DNA from 3 places in the Streptomyces sp. NPDC087859 genome. Region 1 is predicted to be linked to each of the others. Evidence: riboswitches for the same ligand, from Rfam matches in the RefSeq annotation. Region 1 holds a riboswitch; each other region holds the start of a gene.

Region 1 (4,078 bases):
ACAACAGCCGTACGGCGAAGTCGGCGGCCAACGCGACCCACGCGACGCCGGCCAGCGTGAGGGTGATCCGCGACAGGGTCTCGTACCTCGTCAGATGCAGAGCGACGGACACGATGCCGGTCGCCATCACGGCGGCCCCGGCGGCGGGCGGCCGCTGGGACCACCAGGCGTGGAGGGGGGAGCGGGGGGAGGCGCCGGACATGGGGCGATGCTAAGGAGCGCGGCCCGGCTCGGGGGCGGGGCGCGCGAGCGGGCGCGGGCAAATACGCGCGGGCGCAGTCATGGGAGGGGGGCGCGGCCCGGTGGGCAGGTGTGCGGAGTGATGGGCAGATGGGTCCCACGCCCGGATCGCACCGGAACCACCCCACCTGGACTTTTATCGCCCGATGCCGGCACGGACCTGCCCGTCGTCTGAGTAGTTCCGCTCATGACAAACCCCGTCGTCGGGCGCCAGACTCTGGCCATGGCTCTCAGACGATCAGTTGCCCTCGCCCTCGTGGCGGTCGCCCTCACCGCATGCGGGAGTCAGAAAGGCGGGGCGGCCGATGGGGCCGGCGCCGCTCGGCCGGCCTCGCCGACCTCCTCCTATCCGCCCCCGCCGAAGTGCGCGCAGTCCTCGGCGACGCCCACCGCCCTGCCTCCCTCCCCCTCCGCATCGGACACGGCCGGAGAACAGCAGGACGGACCCGGGGACGCTCCCCCCAACTACGCCGACAACCACGCGTACCGCATGCAGGCGTCCTTGAGTGCCGAGCAGCAGGCCGGCGGGCAGGCGTCGGCCGAGCTGATCCTGGCGGAGCTGGAGAAGGTCCGGAAGGAGGGCGGATCGGGGGAGTTCGGTGTCTTCGGCGACGAGCGGGTCGAGGCGGCGCTGCGGCGGGTCGGGTGCGGTGAGAAGCACGGGGTCTTCGTCGGGAACGGGTACTACGCCGTCTACACGGGCGTCGTGTGCGTCTCCGGACGGGTGACGAAGGACGAGCTGACCGGCGAGGTGCACGGCGTCTATGTCGAGCCCCAGCCCGGCGAGGGGCCCTGCGTCGAGAACCGGGGAGGTCACTGACGCCAGGGCCCTGCCGCGCGTCAGGCCGGCCGTACGACGCTGTGGATCGCCGACTCGCCGTCGTAGTAGATGGACTCCTCGCGCACGTACGCCCCCGGCTTCGGCGCGTGGATCATCTTGCCGTTGCCGATGTAGATGCCGACGTGGGTGACATCGTCGTAGAAGAAGACGAGGTCGCCGGGCTGGGCGTTGGCGAGGGTGACCGTGGTGCCGGCGTTCACCTGGTCGTAGGTGGTGCGGGGGAGAGAGATTCCGGCGGCGTTCCAGGCGGCCTGGGTGAGGCCGGAGCAGTCGTAGGAGTCGGGGCCGGTGGCGCCCCAGACGTACGGCTTGCCCACCTGGGAGCGGGCGAAGGCGAGGGCCTTCTCGGCCTTCGTGGCGTACGAGGAGTCCGAGGTCTCCGCGGTCTCCGTGGACGACGAGGAGCTGCCCGCCGACTCCTCGGCCGCGGCGGCCTCCGCCGCCGCCTTCTGCTCGGCCGCCTGCTGCTTCGCCAGCTCGGCGGCCTTGCGGGCGGCCTCTTCCTGCTTCTTCTTCTCGATCGCCGCGAGGCGCGCCTTCTCCTCGGCGGTCAGCTGCGACAGCAGCTCGCGCGCGGCGGACAGCTTCCGCTGAACGGTCGCCTTGGCGGTCTTCAGGTCGCCCTGCGCGTCGGAGAGCGTCTCGAGGCTGTCGGTGGCCTCCTGGCGCTTCTTCATCGTCGCGGACTGCTCGGTGACGTAGTCGTCGACCGCGTCCTTCTGACGGGACGTCATACGGCCCATCAGCTGCGTCTGGTCGAAGTAGTCCTGCGGGGAGTCCGCGAGCAGGAAGGTCGCGGTGTCGGGCGCGGAGGCGCCGGTGCGGTACTGGGCCGCGGCGAAGGAACCGAGCTCCTCGCGGGCCTCGTTGAGCTTCTGGGTGCGCTGGGCGACGTCGTCGAGGAGGGTGTCGACCTCCTTGCGCTGCTTGGAGGTCTTCTCCTTGGCCGAGTTGTACTTCTCGGTCGCCGACTCCGCCTGGCGGTAGAGGTCGTCGACCTTCTTCTCGACTTCCTCGATGCTCGGCTTGTCATCGGTCGAGGGCGCGGCGGTGGCCGTCTGGGAGAGCAGGGCCACGGAGGTGAGGGCGGCCGTGGCGAGAGCGGGTGTGCGTATGCCGGCTACGCGCGTACCCGGGGGAGGCGGCTTGCGGTGCGACGCCAAGGTCGGCGACTCCTTCCATACTCCGCCTACCGAGTTAGCTGTCGGGTTCGGGCGGGTGGTTCGGAAGGGTTGCCCTACGGCTGTTCCCGGTGCGGGAGTCGGCCGATTCACCCCAAGTTCGGTGGGTCCCCGGTTCCGGGTGCGCGGCGGCGCTCCGGATTCGGCGGAGGCCGCGCGGCCCGGCGACGTTCGCCGGTGGGGGTCGTACGGCCTTCCGGCACGGTAGCCAACGGGTGTGGCCCCTGTGAAGGTTGATGTCCGATAGGCCCGATACATTTTCGTGACCTTAGGTCAGGACGTTGCTCGCGGTGGTACATACGGAGTGATCTGCAATGACTTGTGCGCATTGCGGTCGATCCGTCGCGGAACGTGTCGGGACGGTGATGGAGGGTGATGAGGTCGGCCCATGTTCTCGGGGCGGCGGCGGGGTGTCAGTGGGGAGCCCTAGACTCGGAGAGCGATGAGCAGCCTCTTTGACGACAGCTTCCTGGCGGACCTCCAAGCCTCTAAGGGCCGCGAGGAGGAGCCCCCGCCACCGCCCGAGGACGAGCACGTACCGGAACCCGTTCCGGACGACCTGTTCGGCGGCAGGTTCGACGTGCCGCCGGACCGGGACGCGTACTACCGCGACGGCGCCCCGCGCCCCGTGCTGGACGCGGCCGCGCTCATCGACGGACTCAACGAGAACCAGCGCGCGGCCGTCGTGCACTCCGACACCCCGCTGCTCATCGTGGCCGGCGCCGGCTCCGGCAAGACGCGGGTGCTCACCCACCGCATCGCCTACCTGCTGGCCGAGCGGAATGTCCACCCGGGCCAGATCCTCGCGATCACCTTCACCAACAAGGCCGCGGGCGAGATGAAGGAGCGCGTCGAGCAGCTCGTCGGCCCGCGCGCCAACGCGATGTGGGTGATGACGTTCCACAGCGCGTGCGTGCGGATCCTGCGGAGGGAATCCAAGAAGCTCGGCTTCACGTCGTCGTTCTCGATCTACGACGCGGCCGACTCCAAGCGTCTGATGGCCCTGGTCTGCCGTGACCTCGACCTCGACCCCAAGCGCTTCCCGCCCAAGTCCTTCAGCGCCAAGATCAGCAACCTCAAGAACGAGCTGATCGACGAGGAGGACTTCGCCGCCCAGGCCACCGACGGCTTCGAGAAGACCCTCGCCCAGGCCTACGCCATGTACCAGGCGCGGCTGCGGGAGGCCAACGCGCTCGACTTCGACGACCTGATCATGACCACGGTCAATCTGCTGCGCGCCTTCCCGGACGTCGCCGAGCACTACCACCGGCGCTTCCGGCATGTCCTCGTCGACGAGTACCAGGACACCAACCACGCCCAGTACACGCTGGTCCGCGAGCTCGTGGGGACGAGCGAGCACCCCGTCGACGTCCCTCCGGCCGAGTTCGACCTCCCGCCCGCCGAACTGTGTGTCGTGGGCGACGCCGACCAGTCGATCTACGCCTTCCGCGGCGCGACGATCCGCAACATCCTCCAGTTCGAGGAGGACTACCCGAACGCGACGACGATCCTGCTGGAGCAGAACTACCGCTCCACACAGACGATCCTGTCCGCCGCCAACGCGGTCATCGAGCGCAACGAGTCCCGCCGCCCCAAGAACCTGTGGACCAACGCGGGCGCGGGCGCGCGCATCACCGGATATGTCGCCGACACCGAGCACGACGAGGCGCAGTTCGTCGCCGAGGAGATAGACCGACTGACGGACTCGGGCGACGCCAAGGCCGGCGACGTCGCCGTCTTCTACCGGACCAACGCCCAGTCCCGTGTCTTCGAAGAGATCTTCATCCGCGTCGGCCTGCCCTACAAGGTCGTCGGC
Region 2 (4,078 bases), on a different contig from region 1:
GTCGACGATGGCACCGTGCTCCGCCCAGGACTCGACGGGGTTGACCGGGGCGTCCACGGCGTACATCCAGGAGATCTTGTGCCGTAGCTGGGTCAGCATCGAGGTCAGCGCGGGGCTGCCGGAGGCCTGGGCGAGCGTCTCGTGGAACCAGCCTCCCAGGGACCGCAGGTCATCGCTGTTGCCCCTCCTGGCCCGCTCCTGGCCCAGCCTGACCAGACCGCGCAGGACCTTCAGATGCGCCTCGGTGCGCCGCTGGGCGGCCCGTGAGGCACCCAGGGGCTCCAGGAGCATCCGCATCTCCAGCAGGTCGGCGGCCTCCTGCTCGGTCGGTTCGGCCACGCACGCGCCCGCGTGGCGCCGCGTCACCACGAAGCCCTCGGCCTCCAGAGTGCGCAGCGCCTCCCGGACGGGGACACGGGAGACCCCGTAGCGACGGGCGAGGAGTTCCTCGGTGAGGCGGCTGCCGCGCTCGTAGACACCGGCGACGATGTCGTCCCTGATCGCGGTGCATACCGAGTGCGCCGGAATACGCATGACCGACCTCCGCCTTAATCCCCGTGAAACGTCGATGATTGACGTGTGTTCAGTGACTCTATTGCAAAGAACAGGAATTTCCGATGGCGGGCCGGAATCCATGCATATTTTTTGGACAACAGGGCGACAGAAACGGCAAAACCCCGGCTCGGTGAGCCGGGGTTTCAGAAGATCTCGCGGTCCGTCGTCAGACGTTCACGCCATGCGAACGCAGGTAGGAGACGGGGTCGATGTCCGAGCCGTACTCCGCGGTCGTGCGGGCCTCGAAGTGCAGGTGCGGCCCGGTGACGTTGCCGGTCGCGCCGGAGAGGCCGATCTGCTGGCCCGGGGTGACCGTCTGGCCCACCGAAACACCGATGGACGACAGGTGCCCGTACTGGGTGTACGTGCCGTCGTTCATCTTGATCACGATGTTGTTGCCGTACGACCCGCCCCAGCCGGCCTCGACGACCGTGCCGGAGCCGACCGCGTGGACGGAGGTGCCGGTGGCGGCGTGGAAGTCGACGCCGGTGTGGCTGCCGGAGGACCAGACGCCGCCGCCGGCCTTGTAGCCGGTGGAGATGTACGAGCCCGATATCGGGGCTACATAGCTGTTGAGGCGCTTGCGCTCGGCGGCGGCGCGGGCGGCGCGCTCCTTGGCCTCGCGCTCCTTCTCGGCCTTGGCGGCGGCCTTCTTGAGCGCCGCCTGCTCGGCCTTCTGCCGGGCCTTCTGCTCGGCGGCCTCGATGGCCGCCTGCTGCTGGGCCTCGGCCTGGGCGTCGATCTGGGCGGCGACCGAGTCGCCGATGGTGACGACCGGGGTGAGGCCGGTCTGCTCGGCCGCGGGCTCCGCCGCGAGGGCCGGGGCGGCGAGGGTGCCGATGACGCCGGTGGTGGTGAGGGCCGCGACCCCCGCCACGTGGGCGGTGGTGCGCTTCATCCTGCTGGGACGGCGGTGCTTCCCGGTGGCGCGCGTGAACGCCATGTGGTGGCTGGTCCTTTCCTTCCTTCTCGCCTACCGGGTTAGCTGACGGGTTCGGAGCAGGAAGGTCTCCTACGGACCCCCTCGCTGCGCGCGCGGGCGTCCGATTCACCCCAGGGACTACATGAATGTGGGTCCCCGGCTCCCCTGGCTCGCGCCGTACGGGGACTCGGCGATGGCTGTCCGGTGCCGCGGGCGCGGCGCACTGCCTGACGAACAGCCCGGATGACGCTAAGCGGGGCGACTTTCAATCCCCAAACGGATCAGGGGTTTTGTAGCGCATGCCACAGGGCAGACAGGCAACCTCTCCCCTAATTCGGACATTAAGGGGCCCTGGTGACACGTCAGTCACCAGGGCCCCTTCACGCGCGTGCCGCTACTCGGCGGACACGACGCTCACTTCACCGATCCCGAGGGCCTCGACGGGCGCCTTGATGGCGGACGCGTCGCCGACCAGGATCGTCACCAGCCGGTCCACCGGGAAGGCGTTGACGGCCGCTGCGGTGGCCTCCACGGTGCCGGTCGCGGCGAGCTGCCGGTACAGCGTGGCCTGGTAGTCGTCGGGCAGGTGCTGCTCGACCTGGTCGGCCAGCGTGCTCGCGACGGCCGCCGCGGTCTCGTACTTCAGCGGGGCCACGCCGACCAGGTTCTGCACGGCGACGTCCCGCTCGGCGTCGGTCAGCCCCTCCGCGGCAAGGGTGCGCAGGACCGTCCACAGGTCGTCCAGGGCCGGACCGGTGTTCGGGGTGTCGACGGAGCCGCTGATGGCGAGCATCGCGGCACCCGTTCCGTCGGGGGCGGACCTGAGGACCTGCCCGAACGAGCGCACCCCGTAGGTGTAGCCCTTCTCCTCACGCAGGACGCGGTCCAGGCGGGAGGTGAGGGTGCCGCCGAGGCAGTACGTGCCGAGCACCTGCGCGGCCCACACGCGGTCGTGCCGGTCGGCGCCGATACGGCCGATCAGCAGCTGCGTCTGGACGGCGCCGGGGCGGTCCACGATGACGACACGGCCCGTGTCGTCGGCGGTGATCGGCGGCACCGGACGCGGCTCGGCCTGGGAGCCGGTCCACGAGCCGAGGGTGTCGGCGAGCAGCGCGTCCAGGTCGATGCCGGTGAGGTCACCGACGACCACGACGGTGCCGGTGGCCGGGCGGACGTGCTTCTCGTAGAAGGCGCGTACGGCCGCGGAGTCGATGTTCTGGACGGTCTCCTCGGTGCCCTGGCGCGGGCGGGACATGCGCAGGTCCGCCGGGAACAGGGTCCTGGAGAGCTCCTTGGCGGCCCGGCGGGAGGGGTTGGCCAGCTCGTGCGGGATCTCGTCGAGGCGGTTGGTGACGAGGCGCTCGACCTCGCTGTCCGCGAACGCGGGCGCCCTGAGGGCGTCGGCCAGCAGACCGAGCGCCTTGGGCAGACGCGACGCCGGGACCTCGAGGCTCAGCCGTACGCCGGGGTGGTCGGCGTGGGCGTCGAGCGTGGCACCGGCCCGCTCCAGCTCGGCGGCGAACTCCTCGGCGGTGTGCTTGTCGGTGCCCTCCGAGAAGGCCCGCGCCATGATCGTGGCGACGCCGTCCAGGCCGGCCGGCTCGGCGTCCAGCGGGGCGTCGAGGAGGACCTCGACGGCGACGACCTGCTGGCCGGGGCGGTGGCAGCGCAGGACCGTCAGGCCGTTGTCGAGCGTGCCGCGCTCGGGGGCCGGGAAGGCCCACGGCCGGGCCTCGCCCGCCTGCGGCCGGGGGTGGAACTCCATCGTGGCGAGCTCGGTCACTTGGCCGCCTCCTCGTTCTTGTCGCCGGCCTCGACGGTGGCCTCGGCCTCGGGGTCCTCCGGCGGATCCGCGTCCTCGGCGGTCTCCGCGGAGACGGGCTCGTAGACGAGCACCGCGCGGTTGTCGGGGCGCAGGCGGGCCTTGGCGACCGCCTGGACTTCCTCGGCGCTCACTTCGAGCACCCGGTTGACGGCGGTGAGGGCGAGCTGCGGGTCGCCGAACAGGACGGCGTAGCGGCACAGTTCGTCGGCGCGGCCCGCGACGGTGCCGAGCCGGTCCAGCCACTCGCGCTCCAACTGGGCCTGGGCGCGCTCCATTTCCTCGGCCGTGGGGCCCTCCGCGGCGAACCGGGCGAGCTCCTCGTCGATCGCCGCCTCGATGACCGGCACCTCGACGTCACCGGACGTCTTCACGTCCAGCCACCCCAGGGAGGGCGCCCCGGCGAGCCGCAGCAGGCCGAAGCCGGCGGCCACGGCCGTACGGTCGCGGCGTACCAGCCGGTTGTAGAGGCGGGAGGACTCGCCGCCACCGAGGACGGTGAGTGCCAGGTCGGCCGCGTCGGCCTCGCGCGTGCCGTCGTGCGGCAGCCGGTAGGCCGCCATCAACGCGCGCGCGGGGACCTCTTCCTCGACGACCTCGCGCAGCTGCTCGCCGATGATCTCGGGCAGCGAGCCGTCGCGCGGGGCGGGCTTGCCGTCGTGGGACGCGATCGAGCCGAAGTACTTCTCGATCCAGGCGAGCGTCTGCTCGGGGTCGATGTCGCCGACGACGGACAGCACCGCGTTACCCGGGGCGTAGTACGTCCGGAAGAACGCGCG
Region 3 (4,078 bases), on a different contig from region 1:
GATCGCTCAGCGGAACGGTGAAGCGGACCCCGAGGCCGCGCAGGAAGTCGCCCTGGTCGGAGCCGGGCTTCTGTTCGCCGTCCCAGACGAAGGTGTGCACGAGGCGGAAGGAATCCGCGCCGGCGAAGAAGGAGAAGCGCAGGGTGTACGGCAGCCAGCTCCGGCCGCCCTTGCGGTGCCGGCCCTCGACGCGGACGACGGCCCGGACCGGGCCGTCCTGCTCGACCTCGACCTTCTCGACCCGGCCGGCGAAGCTCTCGACGTCCGCGCCCTCTTGCACGGACTCCTGTCGCAGGGCGACCAGCTTCCCGTCCCGCGCGATCTCGGCCGCACCGCGCCGCACGCTGCGCACGACGGTGTCGGAGCCCTTGGCGCCGAACACGGCCGTGATCACACCGGTCGACACCTCGACCCGGCCGCCGGACCGGGTGACGGTGACCCTCCGCTCGGGGGCCGCCGGGCTGCCCGCCGCGAGCTTGTACGCGGTGGCCTTCGGGGCGCCGGGCGCGATCGCGTGCGCGGTCCACTTCACCGAGCCGTCGGGCCAGTGGCCGGTGACCCAGCTCTGGACGGGGACGTCGTCGCCGGCGGCGGTCGTCAGCCGGAACCTCTGCTCCGGCGGGTACGCCCCGCGGGCCCATGGCACGCCCCAGGTGGTGCCGGCGTGGGCGTCGGGCGTCGCGCCCTCCAGCCAGCGGAGTTCGGTGTCGTCCGCTTCGGCCGCGTCGGCGGTGCGGGACTGGGCCCAGGAAAACTGGGCCGCGGCGGCCGCGGCTGCGGCGCCCTTGATGACGGTGCGTCGGTCGACGCCGGGCACGGGGACCTCCGGATGCGGATAGAAAGCGCTTGCATCGCTACGGAGATCACTGTGTCCCCACCTTCCCCTCACTGTCGACGCTTTGGACAGTCGTGCCACAAGAACGCAATAAAGTGATCATGAACTCGCAAGAGCGAACACCGAAGGCCGGACCCGGGGATCGGGATCCGGCCTTCGGTGGCACAGGGGGTGGCGTCAGCTGACGGAGACGCCCTTCGCGCGGAGGTAGGCGACCGGGTCCACGTCCGAGCCGTAGTCCGGCGTGGTGCGGATCTCGAAGTGGAGGTGCGGGCCGGTCACGTTGCCGGTCGCGCCGGAGAGGCCGACCTGCTGGCCCTCGGTGACGGTCTGGCCGGACGAGACCGAGAGCGAGGAGAGGTGGGCGTACTGGGCGTAGTAGCCGTCGGCGAGCCTGATGACGACCTGGTTGCCGTACGCGCCGCCCCAGCCCGCGGAGACGACCGTGCCCGCGCCCACGGCCTTGAGCGAGGTACCGGTCGGGACGACGAAGTCGACGCCCGTGTGGTAGCCGCTGGACCACATGCTGCCGGACATCCGGTACGGGGTACCGACGGTGGCGCCGGCCACGGGGAGGGTGAAGCCGCTGGAGCTGCTGGTGCCGGTCGTCTCGCTGCTCTGCGTCGCGGCCGTCGTGTTCGACGAGGACGACTTCGAGGATTCGGCGGATTCCGAGGACGCGGACGAAGAGGACTTCTGCGTCTCCGCCGACTTCCGCGTGCCCGCGGACTTCTCCGTGCTCGCCGCGGCCTTCTTGCCGAGGGTGAGCTTCAGACCGGGGTGGATCAGCGACGGGTCGGAACCGACGGCCTCACGGTTGTCGGAGTAGAGCTTCTTCCAGCCACCGCTGACGTTCTGCTCGTCGGCGATCTTCGAGAGGTAGTCACCGGACCGCACCGAATAGGTGCGCGCGGTCGTGGTGTTGGCGGCGCTCTTCTCCGCGGTCTTCTTCTCGGTGACCGTCTTCCCGGCGACCGGAAGGGACTGGACGGCCTTCTCCGGAACGGACTGCGGGGTGGCCGCGTGGGCGCCTGCGGCACCCATCAGCGGGAGGGCGAGTGCGGCGCCACCGGTGCCGGCGACGGCGATCGAGCGGGTGAGGCGCTGGGCCTTCGGACGGCGGTGCTTACCCTTCGCGGGCATGGCGAATTCCTCTCCGGCGCCTGCGAGGTGAGCTGTCGGGTTCGGGCTGGAGATGCCCGGCCGCACCGAGGTGCGGCTTAACCCCTAGCCGTTCCGGAGACCGGAACAGGCGGTTGTACCTGTGGGTCCCCCGCTCCTGCCGTTCACGGGTGAGTTGTGCGGTCCCCGGGCGGCGGCAGGATTGGGCGTCCGTCCGGATTGATGGCGAACGTAAGCGAGCAAGACGCAAAGGGACAAGTGAGAGGTTCCAGGTGCATGCGTTCCTCTTGATCCCCTGTGAGAATTACCGGTCACCCTGCGTGAATTGCGCACGCCTCCCGCCATGCAAAACCCCTGAAAAAGAACGGGAATTACGTGGACATGACGGGCGACGCACGGTCACGGGTATGACGCTCCTCACGTGGCACATTCACAGCTCCCCTTATTCCAGAGCGAGTTGGAATGAAGGATGAGGAAGGCGCCAATTCGGACAGAAAGCTCAGATACGACGCAGTCGGAGAACTGCCGCATCCAGGTCGCCGCGCAATCCGATGCGAAGTCCGTGATGCAGCAATACGGCACCCCTGTGAACTTCGCCCGTTTCGAGGCATTCGTACGACGCCGTCGGGTCGAGCCCGCGCAGCCGCAGCGCCGGTACGGGCTCGCCGTAGCTCTGCGCCTGGAGCCAGGCGAGCACGACGGTCTCACCCCCGAGGACGTACTGGACGGCACTGAGCCCGCCCCGCGGCGGTCGCAGCCGATGGAGGTCACCGCGCTGCACCACGGGCCGGATCTCCTTGTAGAGCTCCACCCACTCACGGGCCTCGGCGAGCTCCTCCTCGCTCCACCGCGTGAGGTCGCCACCGACGCCGAGCACCCCGGCCATGGCGCTGACGAACCGGAACCGCAGCGAGCTGACCCGGCCGTTGAGCATGGCGTTCGGACTGTCGGTGACCCAGGCGGCCATCACGCGCGCGGGATGGATCTGGCCGAAGCCGTGCTGGATGGAGAGCCGGTCGAGCGGGTCGGTGTTGTCGGAGGTCCACACCTGGTCCGTACGGCCCATGACACCGAGGTCGATACGGCCGCCCCCGCCCGAGCAGGACTCGAACGCGACCCCCGGATGGGCGGCCCGCAGCCGGTCCAACAAGGCGTAGTAGGCGTGCACATGGTCGATCCAGAGCCGCTGCGGGTAGGCCTCGCCCGGCCAGCCTGCGTCGGTGAAGCTGCGGTTGAAGTCCCACTTCACATAGTCGATCGGGGCGCTGCTCAGGAGTGCGTCGAGGTGGTCCCAGAGGTACTCCTGGACGTCCTCGCGCGCGAGGTTCAGTACGAGCTGATTGCGGAATTCCGTCCGCTTTCGTCCCTCTTGGTACTGAACCCAGTCCGGGTGCGTCCGGTACAGCTCGCTGTCCGGGTTGACCATCTCGGGCTCGACCCAGATGCCGAACTGCATGCCGAGCGCGTGCACGGAGTCGGCGAGGGGCTTCAGACCGCCCGGGAAACGGTCGCGGTTGGGCGTCCAGTCGCCCAGGCCGGCGCGGTCGCTGGTGCGCGTCCCGAACCAGCCGTCGTCGACGACGAACAGCTCGACGCCGATCGCCGCGGCCCGCCGGGCGAGGGCGCCCTGCTGCTCCTCGGAGATGTCGAACTCGGTGGCCTCCCAGGAGTTGAACAGCACGGGCCGGTCCCGGTCGGCGTCCGGGATGACGTACGCCCGCTGGTAGGCGTGCCAGGTCCGGCTCGCCCCGCCGAAGCCGCCGTCGCTCCACAGGCCGGCGAAGACGGGCGTCGTGAAGGACTCCCCCGCCGCCAGCCGCAGCAGGCCCGACTCGTCGTGCCCGACGCCGCCGGTGATCTGCACGCGCGCGTCGGAGAGCTGGGCCACGGCGATGCGCCAGGAGCCCGACCAGCCGAGGGCGCAGCCGTAGACCTCGCCGCGCTCCTCGGTGGCGTCCGTGTCCAGCGCCACCCACGGCAGGTACTGGTGCCCGGTGTGCCCGCGGCGGCTGCCGATGACCTTCTCGCCGTAGGTGAGCGGCGCGCCGGTCAGCCGGGACTCGGCGGCCCAGCGGCCGTGCAGATGGGACAGCCGCCAGTCCTCGCGGTCGGGCAGGGTCC

The links. Region 1 has a riboswitch for cyclic di-AMP ahead of ACIOHP_RS02320 (NlpC/P60 family protein). Riboswitches for the same ligand answer to the same signal wherever they lie in the genome.
Region 2: linked by a shared signal. The riboswitch ahead of ACIOHP_RS40220 (M23 family metallopeptidase) and the one ahead of ACIOHP_RS02320 (NlpC/P60 family protein) in region 1 are both predicted to bind cyclic di-AMP.
Region 3: linked by a shared signal. The riboswitch ahead of ACIOHP_RS25050 (peptidoglycan DD-metalloendopeptidase family protein) and the one ahead of ACIOHP_RS02320 (NlpC/P60 family protein) in region 1 are both predicted to bind cyclic di-AMP.

The regions. Positions count from the first base shown of each region.
Region 1 is NZ_JBIUUU010000001.1:498,233-502,310, reverse strand. It holds gene ACIOHP_RS02330 (tellurite resistance/C4-dicarboxylate transporter family protein) at 1-202, opposite strand, end outside; gene ACIOHP_RS02325 (hypothetical protein) at 464-1,060, shown strand; gene ACIOHP_RS02320 (NlpC/P60 family protein) at 1,081-2,244, opposite strand; cyclic di-AMP (ydaO/yuaA leader) riboswitch at 2,252-2,420, opposite strand; gene pcrA (DNA helicase PcrA) at 2,705-4,078, shown strand, end outside.
Region 2 is NZ_JBIUUU010000021.1:126,698-130,775, reverse strand. It holds gene ACIOHP_RS40225 (GntR family transcriptional regulator) at 1-534, opposite strand, end outside; gene ACIOHP_RS40220 (M23 family metallopeptidase) at 722-1,498, opposite strand; cyclic di-AMP (ydaO/yuaA leader) riboswitch at 1,512-1,680, opposite strand; gene ACIOHP_RS40215 (M16 family metallopeptidase) at 1,872-3,260, opposite strand; gene ACIOHP_RS40210 (pitrilysin family protein) at 3,257-4,078, opposite strand, start outside.
Region 3 is NZ_JBIUUU010000010.1:95,527-99,604, reverse strand. It holds gene ACIOHP_RS25055 (Tat pathway signal sequence domain protein) at 1-817, opposite strand, end outside; gene ACIOHP_RS25050 (peptidoglycan DD-metalloendopeptidase family protein) at 1,013-1,978, opposite strand; cyclic di-AMP (ydaO/yuaA leader) riboswitch at 1,983-2,140, opposite strand; gene ACIOHP_RS25045 (alpha-galactosidase) at 2,457-4,078, opposite strand, start outside.